DNA from 2 places in the Mixta intestinalis genome. Region 2 is predicted to be linked to the other one. Evidence: predicted binding sites of a transcription regulator. Region 2 holds the regulator's gene; the other holds the start of a gene.
The links. The regulator PurR, encoded in region 2, represses purine synthesis genes. The targets are predictions, from matches to a motif close to CANGCAAACGTTTGCNTG.

Region 1 (3,866 bases), 1.6 Mb from region 2:
CGCTCTCTTTGTTAGCGCTTTTATTCTCCGACATCTCTTTTTTAGCCCCTCCCGGTTTTGATACCCCATAAAAGCGACCGTTTTTATTAATTGAAAGATCGTCACTTTCAATTGTGCCATCCATCAGGCCATTAGCATTAATTTCTACAATGGCGCTGGCGCACAGACCTTTAACCTTGCCGTCTACGACCACTTTAGCGGCATAGATTTCGCCCTCTACGGTACCTTGTCCCAGTACGTATACCGTTTTTTCCGCCATAATCTTACCGTCGATAGAGCCATTAATTTTCATATCGCCGGAGGCTTTAATTTCACCGTTAATATGACAGCTCGAAGGTATTATGGTGGCCTCGCGATCAACCACTATTGCTGCTGACACCGACTCTTTATTCGTAGGGGCTGGCGGTGGTTCCGGATAAATAATGCTTTCCGGTTTTTCAGGTTCATAATTATTTTCCGGGAAATTATCTTTTCGTTTAAACATAGTCAGTCCTTTGTCTGATTTCAGAGTGCGAATAAAAAATAAAGTAATGAAAAAGGCAATAACCGTTAGCGCTATTATTACCAGCCAGGTTAATAGCTCCCACGCATTTGCCCATTCAAGGCAATAGGCCAGCAGCGCCACAGCCCAGGACAACCAGATGCCCCAAAGCAGGTTATAGTTCATAACGTCCTTTTAAAAGAACCAGGAAAGGTCAATACCAAGCCGTCCAGGTGTTTCTCTTTTACCTACAGATAACCTTCGCTCTCAGGTTTCGGGTGCCCGGTTTTACCAGATAGTCCCGCGTTACCTGCGAAATAGTGCAGCGTTTTTCATCCTACGCTGCGGACTAAAGATAAAAAGAAACCATAAAGGCAAATTACCTTACTATGACGGAAGTCTGCAACTGTGCCGACAGTACCAAATTTTATGCAAAATTGTGATCTATGTCAGAATTTTGTTTTAAGGGTTGATCGCTGTCATTTTAATTATTCCTTGTAACGAATATTCTGGCTGAAGCGTTTCAGTAAAACGATTACCTCTTCACTTGTACAGCGCAATCACAGATTTTTTCCTCTGTACAAATCGAAGCGGCTGGCTCAGGCTATTGGCACGTTTTTATCAGGTTGTGACGCAGGAGAATTATGGCCCTTCGCGTAGCGATTAACGGCTTTGGACGCATTGGACGCAGCGTATTGCGTGCGCTGTATGAAACCGGGCGTCGGGCAGAAATGAACGTCGTCGCCATTAACGAGCTGGCGGAGTCCGCTGGTATGGCACACTTGTTGAAATATGACACCAGCCACGGTCGTTTTGCCTGGGAGGTGCGTCAGGAGCGCGATCTGATGTGGGTGGGCGAAGATACAATTCGTTTGCTGCATCAGAAAAATATCGCCGATTTGCCGTGGCGGGAGCTAAATGTCGACGTGGTGCTCGACTGTACCGGCCTGTGGGGTAATCGGGCAGATGGCGAAGCGCACCTACAGGCGGGAGCGAAAAAAGTGCTGTTTTCTCATCCTGGCGGCAGCGATCTTGATGCAACCATCGTCTTCGGTGTGAACGAGAGAGCGCTTAAGCAGACCGATCGCATTGTTTCCAACGCCTCCTGCACCACAAACTGTATTATTCCGATTATCAAGCTGCTGGATGACGCGTTTGGCATTGAATCCGGTGCCATTACCACCATCCACTCCGCGATGCACGATCAGCAGGTTATTGACGCTTATCACAGCGATCTGCGCCGTACGCGCGCCGCCAGCCAGTCTATTATTCCAGTAGATACGCGGCTGTCAGCGGGCATTGGACGTATTCTGCCGCAGTTTGCCGATCGCTTCGAAGCGATCGCCGTACGCGTGCCAACGATTAACGTGACGGCGATGGATTTGAGCGTCAGCGTGCGTGCAGCAGTAACGGCCAGTGAGGTGAACGCCGTGCTGCAAAATGCCTCAGTAGGGGCTTTTAGTGGTATAGTTGACTATACGGAAATACCGTTAGTCTCGATCGATTTTAATCACGATCCGCATAGTGCCATAGTGGACGGCACGCAAACGCGGGTCAGCGGTCACCACCTGATTAAGACTTTAGTCTGGTGTGACAACGAGTGGGGCTTCGCTAACCGGATGCTTGATACATCCCTGGCGATGGCCGCATGCGGTTTCAGGTAAGACGCGGATGCGTCTGACAAAACTTATGAGAATCAACGAGAGGGTTCACCATGTCTGTAATTAAGATGACCGATCTGGATCTTGCTGGTAAACGCGTTCTGATCCGCGCCGATCTCAACGTGCCGGTAAAAGAAGGGAAAGTGACGTCAGATGCGCGTATCCGCGCTTCACTGCCGACCATCGAAGCTGCCCTGAAACAGGGTGCTAAAGTGATGGTGACGTCACACCTGGGACGTCCGACCGAAGGCGAATATAACGAAGAATTTTCGCTGCTGCCGGTAGTTAATTACCTGAAAGAAAAACTGAATGGCACCAGCGTAACGCTGGCGAAAGATTATCTCGACGGCGTGGAAGTGGGCGCTGGCGAACTGGTTGTGCTGGAAAATGTCCGTTTCAACAAGGGCGAAAAGAAAGACGACGAAACCCTCTCTAAAAAATATGCTGCACTGTGTGATGTCTTTGTGATGGACGCCTTCGGCACCGCACACCGTGCGCAGGCTTCTACTCACGGCGTGGGTAAATTTGCCCCGATCGCCTGTGCTGGTCCGCTGCTTTCCGCCGAGCTGGAAGCGCTGGGTAAAGTAATGAACAACCCGGCTCGCCCGCTGGTGGCGGTCGTTGGCGGTTCTAAAGTTTCCACCAAGTTCGACGTGCTTAACTCACTGGTGAAAATTGCTGACACCGTAATCGTTGGTGGCGGTATCGCTAACACCTTCGTTGCTATCGACAACAACGTAGGTAAATCTCTTTACGAACCTGACTTCGTTGAAGCAGCGAAAGGTCTGCGCGATCAGTTTGGTATTCCGGTACCGACCGACTCCCGCGTTGGCACGGAATTTTCTGAAACTGCTGTCGCTACGGTGAAAAAGGTTAACGAAGTCGCCGATAACGAAGAGATTATGGACTTCGGTGACGAAACGGCGCAGGCGATGGCGAAATTGCTGAAAGAAGCGAAAACCATCCTGTGGAACGGCCCGGTAGGCGTGTTCGAGTTCCCGAACTTCCGTAAAGGCACCGAAATCATCGCTAACGCCATCGCTGATAGCGAAGCGTTCTCTGTAGCAGGCGGCGGCGATACGCTGGCAGCGATCGATCTGTTCGGCATTGAAGATAAAATTTCTTATATCTCTACCGGCGGCGGCGCATTCCTGGAATTCGTCGAAGGCAAAAAACTGCCGGCAGTTGCTATGCTGGAAGAGCGCGCTAAACAGTAAGTTTTAAGGCGGGGCGCAAGCCCTGCCAGAACGTTTGCCCAGCTTACGATATGGGCGAGAATCCGTAACACGGCCGACGAAACAGGACAAAACAGATGTCTAAAATTTTTGATTTCGTAAAACCAGGCGTTGTCACCGGTGATGACGTACAGAAAGTGTTCCAGGTAGCGAAAGAAAACAAATTCGCGCTGCCAGCAGTTAACTGCGTGGGCACCGATTCCATTAATGCTGTACTGGAAGCGGCCGCTAAAGTTAAAGCGCCGGTTATCGTTCAGTTCTCTAACGGCGGTGCCGCGTTTATTGCCGGTAAAGGTTTTAAATCTGATGAGCCGCAGGCTGCCGCTATCGCCGGTGCCATCGCTGGTGCGCATCATGTACATCTGATGGCTGAAAAATATGGCGTGCCGGTTATCCTGCACACCGACCACTGCGCGAAAAAACTGCTGCCGTGGATCGACGGCCTGCTGGACGCGGGTGAAAAACACTTCGCTCAGACTGGCAAACCGC
Region 2 (3,866 bases):
GCTGGCCTTTGCTCAACTGTTTTTTAACGTTGCGCAGGCTTCTCCACAGGCACCGGTTAAGGCCAGCCAGCATAAAATTGATAAAAAGAGCGCCCGTGAAGATGAACGGCGCAAACGTCGCCCGGTAAAAACCACCAGCAAAAAATCCCGCCTGACGACGGCTGAAAAAAGCAAGCTGAATAAGAAAAGCAAGCCGGTGAAAAACGGCAGTGCCAGGCTGACAAAGGTAGGTCACCACGCGGCTACTGTCACCGCTGCCAAAAGCGGCAGCGCAAAAATGAGCAGTATCAAAACGGCTAAGTTGCGCTATGGACATCACCGTGGTGAACTGCATCATGATGAAGTTGAATTCACTGACGCGACCCACGGGCCGCTGGTATTGACCAGAGCGCACCGTGAGCGTTATCAACGGGCGCGTGAAACGGCAATGAATAAGCTGATGAATCAGCTGGGTAAACCTTACCTCTGGGGCGGTTCCTCGCCGCATACCGGCTTCGACTGTAGCGGTCTGGTCTGGTATGCCTATAAAGACGTGTTGAAATTTAAGATTCCCCGCACCGCCAATGAGATGTATCACCTGCGCGATGCTGCTCCGGTAAGCCGTGGGGCGCTGGAAAAAGGCGACCTGGTCTTTTTCCGCATTACTAACCGCGGCGCTGCCGATCACGTTGGTGTTTATCTCGGTAACGGGCGCTTTATTCAGTCACCGCGTACCGGTAAAGATATTCAGATTAGCCAGCTGAGCGATGATTACTGGCAGCGGCATTATGTTGGCGCACGCCGGGTGATGACGCCCAGAACCGTTCGCTAAGCAGTTGCGCAATAAAAAAAGCCTGTCTGATGACAGGCTTTTTTTATTACTGAGGCTTTTCCCTAATGCGTTGCAGCAGTGAGGCTGAACGCAAGAATCAACGACAGCGCTGCGGCGGCGGTACATAATGCCAGCTTCAAATCCGTGCTCAATCCGCCCTCCCTTATTAACCACAAAAAAAATGAGGGATTGATTTTCCCATACTCGTCGGTAAAAATCTCGTTTTCTTTGCGCCAGCTTGGTAGAATCCCCGCTTTGCGTTGCGCAACAGCGGTCAACTGCCGCTGTTAGTCCCTTTTTATAAAGACGTCCCGCCCGCCAGACGTACCTCAGCCAGCATAACGACAATCGCCAGGTACGCTGAATTACGCTATGGGGACGCAAACGTTTAACATCAGGCTTATCAACCTGTTATGATAGGCGCAGGAGTTATTTTTTAATGGCAACAATCAAAGATGTCGCGAAGCGTGCCGGCGTTTCTACCACGACGGTATCACACGTCATCAATAAGACCCGTTTTGTCGCGGAAGATACCCGTGAAGCAGTGTGGGCAGCAATCAAGGAACTACACTATTCACCAAGCGCGGTAGCGCGCAGCCTGAAAGTTAACCACACCAAGTCGATTGGCCTGCTGGCGACCTCCAGCGAAGCGCCCTATTTTGCTGAAATTATTGAGACCATAGAGACGCGCTGTTTCGCACAGGGCTATACCCTGATTTTGGGCAACGCCCATAACGATTTGCAAAAACAGCAGGCTTACCTGTCGATGATGGCGCAAAAGCGCGTGGATGGTTTGCTGGTTATGTGCTCTGAATACCCTGAAGCGCTGTTAAAAATGCTTGAGGAGAACCGCAACATTCCGATGGTAGTCATGGACTGGGGCGAATCACGCGGTGATTTTACCGATACCGTGCTGGATAACGCCTTTGAAGGCGGCTATATCGCCGGGCGCTATCTGATCGAGCGTGGCCATCGCGACATCGGCGTTATTCCCGGACAGATGGAGCGCAACACCGGCGGCGGACGACTGGCCGGGTTTATGAAGGCGATGAACGAAGCCAGCGTTACCGTACGCGATGAATGGATCGTACAGGGCGACTTCGAACCGGAATCGGGCTATCGCGCCATGCAGCAGATTCTGGCGCAAAAGCAGCGTCCCACCGCAGTATTCTGCGGCGGCGATATTATGGCGATGGGCGCCATTTGCGCAGCAGATGAGATGGGCCTGCGCGTACCGCAGGATATCTCGGTCATCGGCTACGATAACGTACGCAACGCCCGCTATTTCACGCCAGCGCTGACTACCGTGCATCAGCCAAAAGAGCAGCTGGGCGAGGCCGCCTTCGATATGCTGTTAGATCGTATCGTCAACAAACGCGAGGTATCGCACACCATTGAAGTGCATCCTACGCTGATCGAGCGTCGCTCGGTTATCGACGGTCCGTTCCGCGACTATCGCCGTTAATTGTTCCTGCTCAGGAGAGCACCTTCTCCTGAGCAACCTGCTCTTCCCGCAACCACTCCCGATTTAACGTCTCGGTATCCCCTAAATAATCCAGCAGCCAGCGCAGCGCGGGCGAGCCGCTTTGTTCTGCCCAGCTGACGCAGCAGTGGCTGTCTGGAAAAGGATCGGGCAGCGAGATCTCTTTTAGCAGGCCTGATGCCAACGGCGGCGCGGCAAAATGACCGGGCACCATACCGACACACAGCCCGGCGCGCAGACAATCAAAGGCGCTTTCCCAGTCGGGCACCACCAGCCGCCGCTGATTATCCAGCGTCCAGGTGGTACGGCGCGGTAAGGCACGCGAGGTATCTTCCAGTACCAGCGAAGGCCAGGGGCGAATATCATCCTCCTCCAGGCAACCTGATTTTTCCGCCAGCGGATGCCCGGCGCTGACCACACAGCGCCAGTTCAGCGCGCCCATATCCCGAAAGGCAAAGCGTCCGCCAACCGGAACGGCCTGGGTAGCGCCAATCGCCACATCCACGCGTCCATCCGCCAGCGCATCCCAGACGCCGTTAAAGACTTCCGTCGTAATAAGGAGTTCCATATCAGGAAAGTGTCGGTAAAAATCAAGCACCAGCTGGCGCGTACGCTGCGGCTTAACGATCCGATCGACAGCGATACTGAGCTGCCCGCGCCAGCCGTTAGCCACCTGCTGGCACTGCCGACGCGTGGCGAGCATTTTTTTGATAACAGATCGCCCTTCGCGAATAAAAAGCTCGCCCGCTTCCGTTAGCACCACATCGCGATGGCGTCGTTCAAACAGCGGTACTGCCAGCCATGACTCCAGCTGCCGTACCGTATAGCTGATAGCGGAAGGAACCCGATGTAATTCGCTGGCGGCGGCTGAAAAACTGCCGGTACGTGCTACGGCATCGATAACTTCAAGCGCATGTTCTGACCACATATTTTGCCTGCAAAAAATTTGACAGCATCCGGCAAATTTTAACGTTTCACATTAAAGAAAACATCCTTTAACCTCGCGCCGTCTGTTTACCTGCTAATGATGAGAAAAAAATGTCTGGTTCAAAAGGATTTATGCTCTACCTGGCGCTGCTCAGCACGCTTGGCTTCCTCGCCACTGATATGTATCTGCCCGCCTTCACCGCCATGCAGGACAGCTTTCATACTTCAGCGGGCATCATCAGCGCCAGCCTGACGGTATTCCTTGGCGGTTTCGCCTGCGCTCAGCTGGTGTGGGGACCGCTTTCCGATCGCTTCGGACGCAAGCCGGTTCTGCTGTTTGGTCTGGCGCTGTTCGCGCTGGGCTGTGCCGGTATGCTGTGGGCCAGCGAGACCTGGCAGATGCTGACCCTGCGTTTTATCCAGGCGGTAGGCGTCTGCTCCGCGACGGTAAGCTGGCAGGCGCTGGTGGTTGACCGCTATCGCGGCGCACAGGCCAACCGCGTGTTTGCAACGATTATGCCGCTGGTGGCACTGTCACCGGCGCTGGCCCCGCTGTTAGGCGCGTGGATACTGAATCATTTCTCCTGGCGTATCATTTTCCTGGTGCTGCTGCTGATTACTCTGCCGCTGCTGTTCGCTACCGCG

Region 1: a site for PurR is predicted at 1,006-1,023, ahead of epd (erythrose-4-phosphate dehydrogenase). Genes of this name have one in related genera too.

The regions. Positions count from the first base shown of each region.
Region 1 covers NZ_CP028271.1:2,860,005-2,863,870, reverse strand. The annotation lists gene C7M51_RS13185 (bactofilin family protein) at 1-625, opposite strand, end outside; gene epd (erythrose-4-phosphate dehydrogenase) at 1,126-2,145, shown strand; gene pgk (phosphoglycerate kinase) at 2,196-3,359, shown strand; gene fbaA (class II fructose-bisphosphate aldolase) at 3,455-3,866, shown strand, end outside.
Region 2 covers NZ_CP028271.1:1,248,735-1,252,600, reverse strand. The annotation lists gene C7M51_RS05920 (C40 family peptidase) at 1-811, shown strand, start outside; gene cydH (cytochrome bd-I oxidase subunit CydH) at 874-951, opposite strand; gene purR (HTH-type transcriptional repressor PurR) at 1,251-2,276, shown strand; gene punR (DNA-binding transcriptional activator PunR) at 2,287-3,222, opposite strand; gene punC (purine nucleoside transporter PunC) at 3,333-3,866, shown strand, end outside.